2 regions of the Veillonella atypica genome follow, and region 2 is predicted to be linked to the other one. Evidence: riboswitches for the same ligand, from Rfam matches in the RefSeq annotation. Region 2 holds a riboswitch; the other holds the start of a gene.
The links. A riboswitch is a leader RNA that binds a small molecule or an ion and turns the genes downstream of it on or off. The one in region 2 is predicted to bind thiamine pyrophosphate.
Positions count from the first base shown of each region.

Region 1 (10,228 bases), on a different contig from region 2:
TTCCGATTACGTCGTAAAAAATCTAGATATCCTTGGCGCTGAATTAATTTCATAAGGGCCTCCTCATCTATGTACGTTCTCATAGATGGAACCCTCTTATTAGTATTGTCAAATATCATATCGACTACCTAATAACTCTGGATTCCATTCCAACTTTATATTAATTTTATCATAAAATTGGATTTCATTCCAAAGTTTTACTATTTAGTGTTCAAATATGGATTCTATTCCAATGTTTTATACAAAGAACATTCTATACTATCAGTATCATTCTTTTACCTAAAAACAGAGTCTCCTTATGTTGAATAACCACCACATAAAACAGTACAATACTAGTAATAGAAATACTGTATTACTTAGAAAATAATCTTTACCTTACATTACTTCGAAAATACTGTTTACCTCACTAGTTTATATGTAATATGGGAGGACTCATGGCCAACACAGACACAACAATCAATGCAGTTATCAATCCTCAAATCAACGATGCCCCCATCGATATAGAGAAAACCATCAAAGCCTTAGAACGCAACAACTTCGTGGTCCATTATTTTGAAACAGGCGCTGACGCAGTGGCCTATTTACAGTCTCGCATTCAACATAAACGAGTGGCTATCGGTGATTCACGCACCTTATTGGAACTCAAGGTTCATGATGCTTTGTCCCAGGTCAACGATGACATAACAGATATTCAGCGACCTCTTCCTGGTGAAAGTTTCCGCGATACAGCGCTACGCACCATGGGGCGCGATGTATTTTTAACCTCTGTTAACGCCTTAGCGCAAACGGGTGAAATGGTCAACATCGATGGTACTGGCAACCGTGTAGCGGCCTCTCTATTCGGATCACAAGAGGTCTTTTTCGTACTAGGACGTAACAAAATTACGCCTGACTTGGCCTCTGCCATCTACCGGGCGCGCAATGTGGCGGCACCACTGAACAGCAAAAAAAATAAAAAAAGTTCCCTCAATCCTTGTGCCAAGCTAGAAGAAAAATGCTACGACTGTGGTTCGCCTGACAGGATTTGTAATGCCTTAACGATTTATTACAAGAAAATGCGCAACATGCAAACCATGGAGGTTATTATCATCAACGTGGATTTAGGATTTTAATGAAATTCTATATGTCGATGTTCTATGCCGTGAAAGTCGATAAAGCCTAAGTCAGGGCCTCCAAAAAATGTATCTAAGGGCATATTATCAAAGCCATTGACTATCCTACACAGCGTAGATATACGAGGGTCTATATTCCCCTTTTCCAGCCCGCTAATATAGGACTGTAACAATCCCGTTCGCTTAGCTAACTCTTGTTGAGTTATATGATAGTGGCGGCGCCATAAGAGAATGAGAACGCCTAAGTGTTGGATAGCCTTTTCTGACTGTGTTTCACTACATACGATATCATACGTCATAGAAACCTCACTTTCTATACTATCCTTAATAACAACTCTTTGCCTCCACAATACGGCAACCAATTAAGAGGGGCCATAGCAACTTGAATTGTGATGACATATAATAGAAAATCCCTTGCGATACATTCATATCGCAAGGGATTTTTATTCATATTATGTTATAAAATTATGCTTAAACATACATACATGTATATTCTTGTACATAAAAATCTTATTTATTCTCTTCTGCAATAGCCATAGCACGTTTGATTTCCATGTATTTAACCATGCCATCAACGGCTTTTTTAGCTTCGCGCATAGCGAGTACTACAGTGGCTGGTTTATGTACTACGTCACCACCGGCGAATACACCTTCACGGCTCGTCATGCCGTATGGTTCTTCGGATGTAAGAATATAACCTTTTTCATCAACACGGAGGTTATTGCCTTCACCAACGAGGCGTGCATTAGGTTTATGACCAGCAGCGATGATGATTTTATCTACAGGCATAACTTGGTATTTACCTGTACCATGGATACCAGCACCATCTTCATTAAGGGCCATCACTTCGTATTTAAAGCCTTCTACCTTGTCTGTACCTTCTACACCAACTGGAGAAGCGAACCATTGGAATTGAACTCCTTCGGCACGAGCTTCTTCGTATTCGGATAATAATGCAGGCATTTGTTCTTGGCTACGGCGATAGGCTACAGTGACGGATTCACAGCCTAAACGTACACATGTACGAGCCGCATCCATCGCTACGTTACCGCCGCCGATGATAACAACGCGGTCTCCTTTTTTCACAGGAATCGCTTTTTCTTCAAGCTCACCATTTTCTACAAGTTGTACATTTGTTAACAAGTACATCGCTTGGAATACGCCTGTAATTTGATCGTTTTCCATGCGAACTTCTTGAGGAATATGCGTACCAGTACCGATGAAGATAGTATCAAATCCTTCGGCGAATAAATCATCTAGGGATTTGTCTTGACCGATAAATGTATTACATACGAATTTAACGCCTAAACCTTCAAGACGAGCGATTTCACGGCGTACAACGGATTTGGACAAACGGAATTCTGGAATACCGAATAATAATACGCCACCTGGTTCGGATTGACCTTCAAATACGGTTACATCATAACCTAGTTTCGCTACGTCACCTGCAACGGATAAGCCCGCAGGGCCAGAACCAACAACGGCCACTTTGCCAAGATCTTGTTTAATTTTCTTAGGTTTGCGCAATTCATTGATGCTTTCAAAATCAGCAGCAAAACGTTCTAATTTGCCGATGTTGATAGGCGGTTTCTTAGCCTTATTCATGATGCAGTTACCTTCGCATTGATTTTCACGAGGGCACACGCGACCACAAATAGCTGGCAAGTTTGTACGTTCCGCCAAGATATCATTGGCTAAACCAAAGTTACCGTGCGCGATGGCTTGGATAAAACGAGGAATTTCGTTTTCAATAGGACAACCCATACGGCACAAAGGTTTTGGACAGTTTAGACAGCGTTTCGCCTCAGCGAGCGCCTCCTCCATCGTATAATCCGCATCAAAATGAAGTGGTTTTAATTCGTTACTCATGGCACATGCCTCCTAACAAGGATCCAGTACTATACTTATACAGCGTTGCATGCACCTAAGCTGTCCGATGAGCCCTCTCACATAGGGACGCCGCCACATGCTGCTAACATTTATCTTTTGTAACCATTCGATAGACGTGTGGTCACTGGTGAGACACACACTATTCTATAGTACATTTTAAATTGTGAAAGCGAGCTCCGTCAAGAAGCTGAGCTACAATATGCTTATTTTATATACATTTATTGCTATAATACATACATAAGGCAACATAAATGAGGTATTCCTATGAACACTACAGAATTTACTGAAACATACTACATAGACCGCCGCGGTTCTCATTCCCGCAAATGGGACGGCGAATATTTAAAATTTAGTCGCACCGACCTACTACCACTCTGGGTGGCAGATATGGACTTTATAACACCACCATGCATACAAGAGGCCATTTGTAACTATGTAACAAACAATCCTCTAGGTTATACCATGACAAATCCAAATTATATAGAAGCTGTCATACATTGGCACAAACGCCGTCACAACTGCACTATTGAACAAGACTGGATCACTAGCGCCCCCAATGTTATTACCGGTATCATGTGGTGTATTGGGGCTTTCACCAAACCAAACGATGCCATTACAGTCCTTACGCCCGTGTACGGAGCCTTCGATGCCCGTGCCAATGATGCAAACAGACACATCGTTGCAGTGCCATTACATCGCACGACGACCAATGGATATACTGTTGATTACGATGCATTCGAGTCCGCCATTAGTCAAAACGATGTGAAGGTTTTCATCCACTGCAATCCCCATAATCCTGTGGGACACGTGTGGACCGAAGAAGAAATGGACCGATTATTTAGCATTTGTCAGCGTCACAATGTGCTCATCATAAGCGACGAAATCCATCAAGACCTTATTACCGGTTCCACACCATTTACGCCCGCACTATCCGTATCCAACGGTCATTATGCAGACCATATGATAACCATGTCATCTGTGTCAAAATCGTTTAACATGGCCAGCTTACATCAGGCGGAAGTGATGATTCCCAACGAGACATTACGCACTCAATATAACGCCTATAAGGCGCAAGTGTACCACACGGATGCAGATGTCATCGCAGAAACGGCTATCACTGCGGCCTATACCCATCCAGAGGCAGAGGCGTGGCTAGACGATGTATGCGCTGTCATCCGCGAAAACTACGAATATCTATGCGATGAACTACTCTCAGCCCTACCAAAGCTTCGCATCAGCCCTATGGACGGCACCTATTTGGCGTGGATAGATTTCGGTGCCTATGTAAAACCTGAAGATATGCACGACCTATTCGAACATCAATGCCGTATCGCGCCAAGCTTTGGCGAATGGTTTGGCGGTAAAAACTACGCCACCTTTGTACGAGTTAACTTAGCCACGAGCCTAGCTAATATCAAAACAGCTACGCACAGCATCATCGACCATATCCGTTCTTAGTCCTACGTATAAAGAGGCTGCTCTAGCATCAGTTCTAGAGCAGCCTTTTGTCATATTTTCGTATATAGGATTTCTTATTTAGATCTTGCGAAATGGTCCTTTGCAAATTGCATATCTTGTACGAGTTCCAATGTGCCAAGGTATTTCTTATTTTTGTCGCGAACCGCCATGTAGTTTACATAGAATGGACGGCCTTGTTTTTCAAGCCATACGGCCACATTATCGCGATCCCCTTTACGGAAGGAATCGATGATACCGCGCACGATAGGTTCTACCTTAGGTGGATGACAGGAGAATACATCGCGACCGATTGCCGTAGTAGGGCGTTTAAAGACCTTTTCGCCGTCGTTAAAATAACGGTTAATGTCTTCATGGTCAACGAAAGTTACTTCCATAGGCATTGTGTTAAGCATAGCATCGAGTTGATCTACAGTTAACGTACCACCAATTAAACCGATGGTATTGTCATCACCACTTGATTTTCTAGTTTGTGTAGCTAATGCCGCATCAGCCTCTGGCCAAGCAATGCGTTTTACACCAAAGATTTCCTCATATTGTGCAGTATCCTTATAGATTTGGTACCAATCTTGAGTTGTAAAGTTTTCCGCACAGATAGGGAACAAGATATTTTGTTCTTTGTAGATCATTTCTTGAGCACGTGTAAGAAGCTCATCAAAACGTCTATACCAATCATCTACACTTTGACTAGATTTTGCCAAATCACCCAATTGGTCTCGAATATCGCCATCAACAGTCCACATAACCATGGATGGGCCACCGATAGCATAATCCACCTTTAATTTTGGATATAACAAATCGCCTTTTTTAGCATAGTGAACGGATAATTGACGCACTCTATTTACATCATCAACGGTTGCCGTTTTATCGGCCACTTTAGGACGAAGCTCTTCAATCAAATCATTAAGCGCCTTATTTTCTTCCGTCATTTGGTTGAGCGGATGGCCTATCGTTTCTACAAGCGTTGTTACCGTTTGTTTCTTATCTTGAGCTTCTAAAGCAGCCTCAACCTTCGCATGCTCTTCTTCCATTTGTTCATGAATGGTAGAACCGTGGAACAAAGCGGAATGAAGGTCGCATAATTGTTGTACCTCTTCTAGAGGTGTACCTTCGCGCATAAGGCCTTGTTCAGCTTTCATGATTTCACTGGCTTCTACATGTTTAAATTGGCTGGCAAAATCTTTGCGCACATCGCCAAGGGCTTCCCCTGTACCTAAGCGTTTTAAGAAGCCTTTTAATTGCTCTACCCGTTCGCTATCGGGTACAGTATCCTCTGCGTTAGCTTCTGTATTTTCACTAGCCTTAGGTTCCTCATCTTGAGTGGCTGGTGCCTCAACAGGAACATCCTTAGCAGATGCTACATCATCACCGTGTAGGTTGGGCATATCACCTTCTAATGTAAAACCAGCTTTCATAAAGGCCCCTACAATATCCATCATAGAGATGCCCTTCATCTTAGCCCCTTTAGGGATAGTCATAATTTTGCCAACGGAATGGAGCATCACCTTATTGGTAATTTCTGTGAAGCCCAATCCTTTCATAATATCTATAACCTCTGGATATTCTTGTACCAAATCATATACGGATTTTGATAAATCTAATTTCTTTTCCATTTTGATCCCCTCGTGTCAAAAATATTGTTTATTGCTTATGTTAGTAGCCTCTATACGTTTTCGTATATGAGGTAATTTACATTCCGAAAGGTCATCTTTAATAACCTATAATTCTATGATAAACGATATCGATTAGAAAATCTGTATCCATGGCTATACTTTTGAAAGTTATTCAAAAAAATAACGAATAGATGACAAATCAATCCATAAATTGGACATAGATGTATCATCTATTCGTTAACAATCATCTTATTGATGATGAGGTTGCAATGCTTTTTCGTAGTTTTCAGCGACTGCATCCCAGTTGATAACACGGAAGAATTCCTTAATATAATCTGGGCGACGATTTTGGTAATGCAAGTAATATGCATGTTCCCATACATCTAAACAAAGAATGGCAGTTTTACCTTCCAAAAGAGGATTATCTTGATTAGCCGTAGAGGTTACTTCTAGTTTGCCATCCTTGTTGACCACTAGCCAAGCCCAGCCAGAGCCAAATCGTGTTGCCGCCGCTTGGGAGAAGCTTTCAACAAAAGCATCATATCCGCCTAAATCAGCATCGATAGCATCCTTCAAAGGGCCTTGCAATTTAGATGTATCAGGTTTTGTCATGATATCCCAAAACATGGTGTGGTTTTTATGACCCCCACCATTGTTGATAACCGCTTGACGGATATCCTCTGGCACATTGGCAATATCGCCGAGAATACAATCTACGCAACCATAGGCAAGATCCGGGTATTTAGCGATGGCTGCATTCAAATTATTAACATACGCTTGGTGATGCTTATCATGATGCAGTTTCATCGTCTCTGCATCGATAACAGGTTCTAGATAATCATAAGCATATGGTAATGGTGCGAGTTCGAAAGGTTTCATAATAGTCCTCCTTTTAATTAGGGCACGAACGATATCTTAACTAGTATCGTTCTTGTGAAAGCGATTCGATGCACCTGCATCGGTATTTCATTGATATGAATTATCATTCTTTGCATATTGTACTATCTATATAGATAAACGTCAATATATGACCAACATTTATTACAGAATATCAATATATTCGCTATTCAAAGCCTTATTCATGCTACGAACAGCACAGAATTTACCACACATACTACAAGTTTCACTATGCCCCTCCTCTGGAGCTCGGCTTTCACGAATATTGCGAGCACGTTGAGGATCAAGTGCACACGCATATTGCGCCTCCCAATCTAGTACGCGTCTAGCATCAGCCATCGCATCATCCTTATCACGGGCACCTGGTATGCCACGTGCTATATCCGCTGCATGGGCTGCTATTTTGAAAGCCATAATACCTTCTTTCACATCGTCTGCATTAGGCAATGCCAAATGCTCTGCCGGCGTTACATAACAAAGAAAGGACGCCCCATGCATGCCCGCCACAGCACCACCAATGGCAGCTGTTATATGATCATAGCCAGGTGCAATATCTGTCACCAATGGGCCTAACACATAAAACGGAGCTCCGCCACATAGCGTTTCCTCAATTTCCATATTCGCTTGAATTTGGTTAAGTGGCACATGACCTGGGCCTTCAATAATCACTTGCACACCTTTAGCTCGAGCGCGTTTAGTCAATTCACCAAGTCGTACCAGTTCTTCAATTTGACATACATCCGTAGCATCTGCTAAACAGCCTGGTCGACAAGCATCACCCAAAGAAATAGTTACATCATACTCACGGCAAATATCTAAAATATCATCAAAATGTTCATAGAATGGGTTTTCCTTACCCGTCATGCTCATCCATGCAAAGATAAGACTACCACCACGGCTAACGATGTTGAGTCTACGTTTATGCTTTTTAATTTGCTCAATAGTTTGACGCGTAATACCACAATGTAAGGTTACAAAGTCCACCCCATCCTCTGCATGGAGACGGATAGTATCTAAGAAATCCTCAGCAGTAAGTTCTGCCAAATCCCGTTGATGATGTATAACGCTGTCATATACTGGTACAGTACCAATCATGGCTTTACATTCGCTAGTTAATTTTCGTCTAAAAATACGTGTATCACCATGAGTAGATAAATCCATAATCGATTCAGCACCAAGTTGAATCGCCCAATTTACCTTTTCTATTTCACTATCATAATCGGTAACGTCTCTGGATGTGCCAAGATTCACATTTATTTTCGTGCGCAATGCTTTACCGATGCCCTCTGGATCGATACAAGTATGATTCTTATTACAGGGAATAACAACTTGTCCTAAAGCAACTAGCGCTCGCAATTGCTCTACATCCATGCGTTCCTTTTCTGCTACAATTTTCATCGCATCCGTAACAAAGCCTTTTTGTGCGGCTTCCAATTGAGTGTAAAACATAATATGTCCTCCTATTGAATAAAACCTTTTAGCTTTGTACACAAGAAAAAGGGTATCGATATAATATGATCGATACCCTTGAATGGTTTTGCGTGCTTCCTACGCGGGCATGATCCCGATCAGGTCAAAGGTCAGGTGCTAACAGCCCTTTCTCAGCCTATCTCATAGGCTCCCTTGCATACTCTGCTATGTAATTGTGTATAGCATATCACTATTTAACTAATATTTCAATCTATACCTCTATTACAAATCATTAGCTACTTCAATCTGACATTGACGCATAGTTAATAATGCTGCTTCATGGCTTTCCTCAGTAACTCCTGCACAGCAATTAGGATCTACATGAATAGGAACCTCTGGCAAGCCAGCTTTCAACAATATGGCATTCGACACAACGCACACATCTGTGCAAACACCGACTAAGGTTATGCTTTCAATAGGCTCTGCTGCATTCATACCTTGCAAGCGCGTAACCAATTCAGAGGATCCAAAATTAGGTTTATCAATGATAAAGTACGGATGGATGGTATTGCGTTTTTCTGCGGCCGTAATGAGGCTCTCCATAATTTGCCAACCAATTGTATCTTTCACACAATGCACAACTGGCAAATGCTGACCTTCTTGGCTTTCAAGATAATTAGTATCGTGAGTATCTCGTGTAAAAATAACTGGTCCATCAAAGGATGCAATTTTTTGACGTACAGTATCCACGATGGCCTGAGCCTCTGGAGAACCAAGAGAGCCATCCACAAAATCATGTTGCATATCAATTACGACTAAAACGTTCATGTTCTATCCCTCCACAACGACATGGTGCACCCGATTCGGCGTATTATGGGCAATGCGACCTGCTGCAGCGGCCGCCACGGCACCAACTAAATCATCAAGAAACGTATTGCAGTGACTATCAACTTGACTATCTAGATTTTTAACAATGCCCGGTTTTACCTTATCAATATAACCATAGTTCGTAAATCCAATAGATCCGTATAAATTCACAATGGATAAAGCGAGGATTTCATCAATGCCAAACAACGCTTCATCACGAGTCATGATACTTTGTAATGGCTCAGATAATTTCTTCTGCTCCGCCAATCTATCCAATTCTATGCCCGTAATGATGGCATTTTGTGTTTCTCGTTTTTCAAGTACGGCCTGTACACTCTCTACGCACTCATCCATCGTCAAATCAGGAATATATGGTTGTTGAATCATCATCACAATATCTGCAATGTCCTGAACGGTAACGCCTCGTTCCTTTAATAAATTATACGTACACGCCTTTAATTCCTCCTGAGATATCATAATTGCTCCTCAAAATTATACAAATTTACGTAACACATTATACCTTGATTATACCACGAAAAAATCCCTACCGACGTTCTATCAGTAGGGATTCCATGATTAGATTTTCTTAACCATTTCAGATTTCAATGCCATCGCACCAAAACCATCGATTTTACAATCGATATCGTGTCCGTCGCTCGCATCAGAAATGAGGCGAATGTTTTTAACACGCGTACCTTGTTTCAATACGCCAGCGCCTTTTACTTTGAGGTCTTTTACAACAACAACGGTATCGCCATCAGCTAGTTCATTGCCGTTAGCATCGCGAATGATACCTGCTTCAGCTGCAGCTTGTGCGTCAGCCGCTGTCCATTCATTGCCACACATAGGGCAGATAAACATATGACCATCTTCGTATGTGTACTCATCGCCGCACTTAGGGCAGTTAGGTAAATTTGCCATTTAAATCTCCTTTTTCACTACATAATGAAAGTATTATACATT
Region 1 is NZ_JAPVXV010000002.1:57,183-67,410, forward strand. It holds gene O3598_RS02940 (ATP-binding protein) at 1-53, opposite strand, end outside; gene O3598_RS02945 (lactate utilization protein) at 435-1,112, shown strand; gene O3598_RS02950 (helix-turn-helix domain-containing protein) at 1,109-1,411, opposite strand; gene O3598_RS02955 (NAD(P)-dependent oxidoreductase) at 1,623-2,981, opposite strand; gene O3598_RS02960 (MalY/PatB family protein) at 3,267-4,460, shown strand; gene O3598_RS02965 (DUF438 domain-containing protein) at 4,535-6,091, opposite strand; gene O3598_RS02970 (superoxide dismutase) at 6,341-6,970, opposite strand; gene thiC (phosphomethylpyrimidine synthase ThiC) at 7,133-8,437, opposite strand; TPP riboswitch at 8,517-8,623, opposite strand; gene O3598_RS02980 (cysteine hydrolase family protein) at 8,681-9,226, opposite strand; gene O3598_RS02985 (phosphatidylglycerophosphatase A family protein) at 9,230-9,742, opposite strand; gene O3598_RS02990 (zinc ribbon domain-containing protein YjdM) at 9,842-10,186, opposite strand.
Region 1: another riboswitch for thiamine pyrophosphate. It lies ahead of thiC (phosphomethylpyrimidine synthase ThiC); the one in region 2 lies ahead of cytX (putative hydroxymethylpyrimidine transporter CytX).

Region 2 (10,228 bases):
CATTTTGGTTGTCATTGTGGGTGGCGAGTTTAGCTCTAGTTATTGTTATATTGACTGGCTTAGCTGCTTGTTACTGGATGAATCGATGTAAGTGGAGTGGTATCGCTATTCTAGATGCCCTAATAACATTGCCGCTCGTATTGCCTCCAGTAGTAGTTGGCTTTGCTTTGCTTATGGTATTTACACCGGGCTATGCATTCGGCGCTTGGTTAGAATCACATGGTTTAGGCGTCGTATTTACTGCAGCAGGTGCCGTTGTGGCCTCTTCTGTTATTGCCTTTCCTTTGTTTTATCAAACGGTGCGGTCCGCATTGCAGTCTGTAGACCATAATATGGAGGACGTAGCACGTACATTAGGCGCTTCAGAGCTGCGCATATTTTTTACAATCTCTGTACCATTGGCATGGAAGGGGATTTTAACGGGCAGCATATTGGCATTTTGTCGTGCTATGGGTGAGTTCGGTGCTACCATATTAATCGCAGGTAATATTCCTAAAATTACGCGTACCATGCCACTTGCTATCTATTCCTATGTAGAGGCAGGACAGTACATGGATGCCTTTGAACTCGTTATTTACATTTGTGTGCTTACATTAGCGCTATTGAGCGGGATTCACATCCTTACAAAAGGATCCTTGTTCCGTAATTTAGGGCGTAATTAGGAGGGACTATGATTACATTTTCTTTTACCATAGCAAGACCTTCTATGATTGTGAAAGCCGATGGTACTTTATCTTCAGGAATTACGGTGTTAACCGGTTCATCTGGAAGTGGTAAAAGTACGTTTATTAAATGTATTGCAGGGTTAGTGAAACCTACAACTGGTATCATTCGATGCGATGAACGAACATGGGTTGACCGAGATCAAAATATATGGGTGCCAGCTCAAGAGCGTCAGGTAGGATATATGCCACAAGGCAATATCGTATTTCCTCATTTATCCGTGGAACACAATATTACATATAGTAAACGAGGCACACCTGATATGTGTGATTCTCTATTAAAACGTTTAGGATTAGAAAAATACCGTAACACTAAGGCGGGGCGCTTATCTGGTGGTGAACAACAACGTGTGGCTTTAGGTCGTGCACTCTATTCAAAACCAACTATATTGCTTCTTGATGAACCTTTATCTGCATTAGATTGGAACCTTCGGAAACAAGTGCGTGAGGATCTTGTTTCCATCATTCGTGAATGGGATGTACCTTGCGTATGGGTTACCCATGATGAAAGCGAAGCTGATGCAGTTGGTGATAGACACTGGATCTGTGAAGACGGACAAATTATTATACCTGAGTAGTAAAACACCTTCATAAGCATGATTGCTTACGAAGGTGTTTTTGTTTTAGTGTTGTTTTATTTCGACAGATGAGTTTTCTGTATGACTTATAAATCCAACGATAGCTGTTACGACGAATGCCGTTGTAAAGGCTGGCAGTGTAGCCCCAATAGTACTTTCACTATGTAACATATAGTGATAGAGTCCAACGGAAACTACCCAAATTAAACCGCGCACGAGATATGCTGAGATCGTTTGTACTTGTTGGCGATTGATAAAGTAGTCCGCCAAAAGAATGGCAATCATCGGCGCAAATACAGAGCCGATGAGGTATAGGAAGTCTGTAATATCGTCCATCGGATATAGGATGGCAGCGATTGTACCAACGATAGTAACTACAACGGCTATGCCTTTACTAGAAGCACTCTTGTAGATAGTCGTACTAGATACGCCTGCAGAGTAAGCGTCCATAAAGGTTGTAGTTACGGTAGAGAAAATAATAACGATGAGGCCCGCAAGGCCAAGTCCTGCATTCATCATGATAGTAATGATGGAGTCGCCGCCGCCAAAGATAGCGGCACTAAGACCTAAGGTGTACATAACGATACTTGTTACAGTGTAGACTGTAGCACTTGTAAGTGATGCGGAGAAAGGTTTTTTACTTTCACGGGTATAATCACTGATGAGAGGTAGCCAAGATAGTGGCATGGCGATAGATAATTCAAGGGCAGCGATGAAACTCATGTTACCGCTAGTTAGAATGACACCTTCACTAGGCCACTGCGATATCATGTGAGCACCCATGTAAAGGGTGAGGCCTAACAATAGAACGGATACGATAGCTTGAATATAGCCCGTATTGTGAAGGCCGATGAAAAGCCACAAGATGACAAGTGCTCCGATAGCTATTGTCCAAATGATAGGGGATAGAGGTGCTAGTTCTTGTAAGGCTAGCATAGCATCGTAGATCATGATGCTAGTCCAGCCGATAAGTTGAAGCATATTTAAAAAGGCAAAGCCTTTAGCCCCTAGTGGGCCAAAGCTGAAGGCAGTAGTATTCATACTGCCTTGCCGTAAACGTCCACCGATAAGGCCAGCCCCAAAGAGCAGTATGCCGCCGATGATATGTCCTAAGATGATGGCATATAGACCTTGGGTGAGTCCTAAGGGGGCTAGATAGGTTCCTGTCATAATTTCCGCTATAGATAGAGCGGCACCAAACCATATCATGGCGAACTGTGGTTGTGTAATGTATGTGTCTTTCATACGTCCTCCTTGCCAGGAAGTCATAGAAAAAGCCGAGTTCATAGGAACTCGGCTATTAATCCTCTATGTTCCCTACGTTGGCATTATCCAAATCAGGTTATGGGTTAAAGCATTAGCTTACTCTCAGCCCACTCATGTGAGCACCCCGTTATGGCTTCATTATAGGCTGTTAAGAGAACCCCGTCAATTATTTTCTTGCATAGATTGTATAATGATGTTATAACTAGAGTATAAAAATATATTGCCACTAGGGGTGCTTATGCTGAGATTGACCATTCAAAACCCTAGACCTGATCCAGATAATACTGGCGTAGGGAAGTGGAGTGCAACATAATACTAAACTATTACGAGACCATTCCATTGGGAGTGGTCTCATTTTATATGTTTGGAGGTATTATGAAATTACATACTGCATTAACAATTGCTGGTACTGATCCTAGCGGTGGTGCTGGTATTATGGCTGATTTAAAATCCTTTCAAAGTCGTCACGTATACGGCATGGCCGTGGTTACATCCGTGGTAGCTCAAAATACAACGGGTGTTCACCACGTAGAACATCTATCCTTAGAGAGTATAGAAAAACAGTTACACGATGTGTACTCAGATATTATGCCCCAAGCCGTTAAGACTGGTATGATTGCCTTACCGGAAATGATGGATCTCATTTATCCTTATGTAAGCAAGGATATTTCGTACGTAATGGACCCCGTTATGATTGCTACTAGCGGTGACCGACTCGTATCAGATGAGGCTGTACATCTCTTAAAATCTAAACTCATTCCTACCGCTACAGTTATCACACCTAATCGCAGTGAGGCTGAGGTCTTAGCGGACATGTCTATTAATTGTGAAAGTGACATAACAACGGCGGCTAATCGAATTTTACATGACTTAGGGCCCCAAGTGGTCATCATTAAAGGTGGCCATATTGGCGAAGATGCAACAGATTATGCTTTCACAAGAGATGGTCACGTTCGTACGTGGACGAGTCCTAAATACGATACGGTGCATACTCATGGTACGGGCTGTACCTTCTCAGCGGTTATTACAGCGGAGCTTGCTAAAGGCCGTGATGTAATGGATGCCATCGGTATTGCCAAGGACTATATTGCTCTTGCTATTAAGTACAATCCAGCGTTAGGCAATGGGTGTGGCCCAGTTAACCACATGGCCTATGGTTTATTGGCGAATGGAACTGAAACGATGGATGAGCTCTTGAAAAAAGATGAGAGGAGATGATGCTATGAACCCATATATACATAATCAAATTAGGCCTGAATTCAATATATTATACACATTGAGGAAGAAAAATCCTCTTGTGATTTGTATTACCAATGATGTGGTACGAACCTTTACTGCTAATGGACTACTAGCTATTGGGGCATCGCCTATCATGAGCGAATGTAGTGAAGATTTAAAGGATCTTATTGTGTATGCATCAGCACTGCTCATCAATATTGGGACACTTACACCTGAGAAGGTTGGTTACTATAAAGAGGCTATTAAACTAGCGAAGGAATATGATGTACCAATTATTCTTGATCCTGTGGGCTGTCATGCAGGAGCTTACCGATTGTCGGTGGTCTTAGATTTGATTAAGACTGGTTCTATTTCGTTATTACGAGGCAATCAAAGCGAAGTTAAGGCTGTTTATGATGCACTGAGTTCTGATAATAAGGATGAAAACTCTCCGTTAGGTAAGGGTGTTGATGGGGCGCAGGTAGCGGATAGTGCCATTATCGCATATCGTTTAGCGCGTCTTATTAACTGTCCTGTAGTAGCAACGGGCGAAGAGGATTATGTATCTGATGGAACTCGAGTCTTTGCAGTGCCTCATGGTCATTCGATTATGACTGCTGTAACGGGAACAGGCTGTCTCTTGGGGGCCGTATTAGCAGCCTTTTTTGGAATTTATGATTCCTTTAAGTATAGCCTGTCTACAGGTGAATTTCTTGCCTATGCATTGGCGTACTATGGTTTAGCTGGTGAAAGTGCTGTTAAGGTAAGTGGAATAAAACCAGGTAGCTTTAGCATAGCCTTTATGGATGCTTTGTATACGCTAGATGATGAGGTGCTTGTATCTGAAAATCGTGTGCAGTCTGTAGTTGTACCAGATCAATTACAGGTGTATTTCGTGTGTGGTACACAAGATACAGCGCTTAACAAAAAACGGTTGCTCGAAATCGTAGAAGATGCTTGTCGTGGTGGTATAACCTGCTTTCAGTTTAGAGAGAAGGGCGATGGTACATTAGAAGGTCAACAGAAGTTAGAACTAGCACAACAGTTACAATATATCTGTGCCAAGTATCATGTGCTCTATATTATCAATGATGATGTAGAGCTAGCGGTCGCTGTTAATGCGGATGGTATTCACGTAGGGCAAGACGATATGTGCTTAGAAGATGTGCGTAATATCGTAGGTCATAAGGTAGTGGGGATATCCATCCATTCCATAGAGGAACTCCATAAGACAGATGTACTGTATGCTGATTGTGTAGGCGTAGGTCCTATGTATACAACTAGTAGCAAGCCTGATGCGCAAGAACCATGCGGCCCGGAACGTATAGCTGAACTACAGGCACAAGGATTAAACTTACCATGCGTTGGAATTGGTGGTATTACCATAGACAATGCAATGGCAGTACTCCGTGCTGGCGCTTGTGGTGTAGCAGTTATATCCGCCATTGCCCATGCAGAAAAGCCTTATGAAGCGGTTCGACAATTTAAAGAATTAGCATCTAGCCTTTAATAGTAAATAGTATGACTTACGACTCTTAATACATATATAACTAATAGAACACAAAAAAGACGATGACCTAAGTCATCGTCTTTTATATTGAGGTTGTCTGTACATACAGTTAGGAAGAACTGCACTTGCAGTATCAAATATCTGTATTTAAAATATTATTTTATCTAAACTTATAGATTAGATGGATTCAACGTGGCGTTGGAAGAAAGCTTGTGGGTGAGCACATACTGGGCAAACTTTAGGAGCTTCTTCACCAACGTGAATGTAACCGCAGTTAGCGCAAATCCATGCAACTGGTTGATCGTTGTGGAACACTTTGTTGCCAGAAACACGAGCTGCTAATGCAAGGTAACGAGCTTCATGACGAGCTTCGATTTTACCAACTTCGCGCATTTTGAAAGCGATAGCAGTGAAGCCTTCTTTTTCTGCTTCATCAGCGAAATCTTTGTACATTGTAGTGTGTTCATAGTTTTCACCAGCTGCTGCATCGCGAAGGTTAGCTTCGATATCAGCGGAAATGTCGCCACCATGAAGAGCTTTGAACCAAACTTTAGCATGTGCAGATTCGTTGTGAGCTGTTTCTTCGAAATAATCAGCGATTTCGTTCATGCCAGCTTTACGAGCTGCTGCTGCATAGTATGTATATTTTTGGTATGCTTGGGATTCACCAGCAAATGCTGTTTGAAGATTTTTTTCAGTGTTAGAACCTTTTAATTCTGCCATTTTAATACTCCTTTGTACTTACATCAAATTTCAAAATTTTTAATTAGTTATATATTCATAACCACTTGGTTGTGAATGCAATAGTGGGTAACTCACTTGAGTTTAAGTTAAATAAAAACTTATTTATATACTGATTAGATAGACACTTGTCTATATTTGAAAAAAGCACTTGCTTATCTTTTAAATGAGTACTTACCTATAGTTGTAAAGAGGCACTTGCCTATAATTTACACCACAATGTTTTTGATTCGTATACTTAACGAATAATCATTGTTGACTATATTGTAACATACTAAATGAGAAATGCAAGTGTTTTTGTAAAATTTATTTCGAGAATTTTCTAAATGATAAATGTTATCAATGTAGTAAATAAGCGGTTTTTGAAAGCTTGTTAAGTAATGGGTTTATTAAAAATAGAATTACTGATAATGAGAATGATAATTACATGGAAAATCATTATTGTTTGTAGAATTGTTTGTTTTTGGTAACAATTCTGATTAAGCCGATAGATCTTATTAGTCAAAGTGTACTTTTACCTATATTGGAGAACATATTTTAAGTATAATAAGATATATATAATAGAAATAGTATAAGGAGGCGCTATGGCGTTTATTAGATATTATGTGGGCGATATAGTACAAATGAAAAAATCGCATCCCTGTGGCAGTGATGAGTGGGAGGTCAAGCGCATAGGTACAGATTTTCTTATCGTTTGTAAAGGTTGTGGTCATCAGTTGTTGATGCCTCGCCCTAAATTTGAAAAGGCAGCGAAGAAAATAGTATCGCGCTTGCCTGAAAATGAATGAGGTAGGACTATGGTGCGACTCACTGATTATGTTACGAGTGGAGGATGCGCGTGTAAGATTGGTCCTCATATATTAGAACGTGTTTTAAAGGCCGTTACACCTGTTACAAATGAACATGTTCTAGCTGATATGACTGGTGCTGATGATGCAGGGGTATATCAAATTTCTGATCAACTTGCCCTTGTACAAACATTGGATTTTTTCACGCCTGTTGTCAATGACCCTACGTTATTCGGTAAAATTGCAGCGGCTAATGCATTGAGCGATGTATATGCGATGGGGGGGATACCCCTAACGGCGATGAACATCGTTGGATTTCCTGTTCCCTTAGTAGAACAAGGCGTATTGACGGATGTACTCAATGGGGCTGCGTCCATTGTTTCTGAATCTGGTGCAGCCATTGTAGGTGGTCACAGCATCGAAAATAAGGAACCTATTTTTGGCATGTCGATCACAGGTCAAGTTAATCCTAATGAGATTTGGAAGAATAAAGGCGCTCGAGTAGGGGATGTATTGGTGTTAACAAAACGTATCGGCACAGGTATTATGAATAATGCGTTGAAAGCTGATTTATTTCCTACTGGTACTGCGCAGGCGGTTGCTAGCATGAGTACGTTGAATCGTGTGGCTGCTGAGGTGGCCCATAATTTTACAATTCATGCGTGTACTGATGTGACGGGCTTTAGCCTTATGGGGCATTCTGTAGAAATGGCGAGTGCCTCTAATGTAACAATTCATATCAAGATTTATGATATTCCGCTCTTTGATGACGTCATTGACGCGGCTCGAATGGGCCTTGTACCAGCGGCGTCCTATGGCAATCGTAAGGCTATTACAGATGTACAAGTAGATAAAATATTAGATTCTGTGTGGACGGATATTTTATTTGATCCACAAACATCAGGCGGTCTTTTATTCTCTGTGCCTGCTACAGAAGGACCGGATTTTGTGAAAGCTTTACATGATGTGGGCGTTGAAGGTGCCACTATAGTTGGTGCTGTTGAAAGCTTTAGTGGCTTAGCGGTACGCGTCACTAAATAAGATATATTACAATTTTGATTTTAATAGTATATAGAGTAGTTGTGCGTTGATGCTTTCACAAAATATATAATAATATTGAGGTAAATAATGAGTAATACAAATGAATTAACTGTAGATGTGCGTGGCAGTTTGTGTCCAAAACCTGTGATTGAAACGAAGAAGGTAAGCGATGCAAATCCAGACGCGATTATTACGACCATTGTAGATAACGAGGTGAGTCGCGATAATGTAGAGAAATTTGGGAAGTCTCGTGGCTATGATGTGGCAATTGGACAAGATGGTATAGATTTTTTTATTAAACTTACGCCGAATGTAGAACCTGCACCGGAAATTGGTTGCAAACCTATGAATTATAGTGACCGCATCATTTTGATGACGAAAGATTATCTTGGTGAAGGTAGTGAAGAGCTTGGCCGTAATTTGATGAAAACCTTCTGGGTGTGCATGGTTGAAGCCGACGTGAAGCCATCTACAATTTATTTCATCAATAGTAGCGTTAAAATGGTAACCAACGATTCTATTCATTTAGACAATATTAAAAAGTTGGCTGAACTTGGTGTTGAAATTGCTGCATGTGGCATTTGTCTCGACTATTATGGTCTAAAAGATCAAGTGGGGGTAGGCTCTATTACAAACATGTATGCGATTACAGATGCTATCGTTGGGGAAAATGTTGTTAAACTATAATACTCGTATCTATGTTGTAAATGATTAAGCAATATTATTGGGGGTGAGGCGTTGAACAATAAAAAGTTGCTTGTCGTTTTTACATCCTATTATTTTGGGGATAAAGCAGATAAGATATTAACAGAACTTTCGGTGCCTCACCAACTGATGGCTACACCGCCAGAATTGAATGATATGTGTGGTTTGTCCATTCAAATAGACTTGAATGCTGTAGAACAAGTTCAGACTATCCTAAAAGAACATAAGATTAGTACGTCAGGCTTATTTTGGTATGAAAAAGGGAAACCAGTTTTAGCTTATAAAGATTAAATCGATTTATTAGTATCGAAATTTATCTATATATGATAACATTAATATATAAAAATCGTATTGTATAGGAGATATACATGGTTGATTTTACCTTGCCTCGCGAATATATAGACGATATGGTCGTCCGTATGGCCCATCATAGTACAGCAATCGAGGGGAATACGTTAACACAAGGGGAAGCAAAGAGTATCATATTAGATAATATGATACCCCGTAAAATGGATTTGCGTGAGTTCTATGAAGTATCTAATTATCGCGACTATTTAGTATTCTTGATGGAATCATATCAAGAAGTAATTACGATAGATATCATAAGAGACACACAACGATTGTTACTAGCACATATCCGTGATGATAATGGGCAATTTAAGGTTGTTCCAAACATGGTTATTGGTGCTGATTTTGAGCCAACAAAACCATATCAAGTACAAGAAGCTTTAAAAAACTGGTGTGATACATTGCAATATCGTTTAGAGATATCCCAAAATGATGAAGAGCGGGTGCGTACCATTATGGAGCAACATTTGCAATTTGAACGTATTCATCCTTTTGTTGATGGTAATGGCCGTACAGGAAGAGCTCTTATTGTACACGCTTGTTTACAACAGAAATTAGCGCCTATTATCATTAACAAAGCTGATAGAGGTGAATATATGACTCTGTTAAATGATGGTGATTTAAATGGCTTATATAAGTTAGGTCTTGATTTATTTTATAAGGAAAAAGAACGTATGATTCTATTTGGTCAAAATTTTGGCTAATGAGCATCATATGTTATGTATCTAGGTTAAGTTTTTGAAATTAATATAATGAAAGGTTGAATTTCAATGAGCAAATATGAAATAGAAAACGTAAAATTAACAGCCCCTAAATTGGATCGTAACGATTTAGAATATGCTATGACATATCGTTATGCATGTAAAAAATTCGATAGCACTAAAAAGATTTCTGACGATGATTGGAATGCGATTCTGAATGCAGCGCGTTTGTCTCCAACATCCTTAGGTTTTGAAGCATATCAGTTGTTAGTCATTCAAAATCCAGAGATTCGCGAAAAAATGAAGGCTTACGGCTGGGGTATTTTGGCTGGTTTGGAAGCAAGTCATTTTGTAGTATTCTTAACACGTAAAAAGGTTGATTTAGAATTTGATTCTCCTTATGTACGCTATATTCAGGAAGAGGTTAAACAATTACCTGCTGAAGTAGATGCTATTTATAAGGAAAAATATGCGCAGTTTACTACGGAAGACTATAAAACATTTGAGTCTGAACGTGCTGCTTTTGATTGGTCCTCTAAACAAGCGTATATCGTTATGGCGAATATGATGACCATGGCTGCCTATGAAGGGCTTGACTCCTGTGCGTTGG
Region 2 is NZ_JAPVXV010000003.1:118,365-128,592, reverse strand. It holds gene modB (molybdate ABC transporter permease subunit) at 1-662, shown strand, start outside; gene O3598_RS04660 (ATP-binding cassette domain-containing protein) at 671-1,300, shown strand; gene cytX (putative hydroxymethylpyrimidine transporter CytX) at 1,346-2,545, opposite strand; TPP riboswitch at 2,598-2,703, opposite strand; TPP riboswitch at 2,785-2,879, shown strand; gene thiD (bifunctional hydroxymethylpyrimidine kinase/phosphomethylpyrimidine kinase) at 2,942-3,784, shown strand; gene thiM (hydroxyethylthiazole kinase) at 3,789-5,294, shown strand; gene rbr (rubrerythrin) at 5,472-6,017, opposite strand; gene O3598_RS04635 (DUF951 domain-containing protein) at 6,620-6,823, shown strand; gene selD (selenide, water dikinase SelD) at 6,833-7,864, shown strand; gene yedF (sulfurtransferase-like selenium metabolism protein YedF) at 7,952-8,551, shown strand; gene O3598_RS04620 (putative Se/S carrier protein) at 8,603-8,860, shown strand; gene O3598_RS04615 (Fic family protein) at 8,938-9,621, shown strand; gene O3598_RS04610 (NAD(P)H-dependent oxidoreductase) at 9,688-10,228, shown strand, end outside.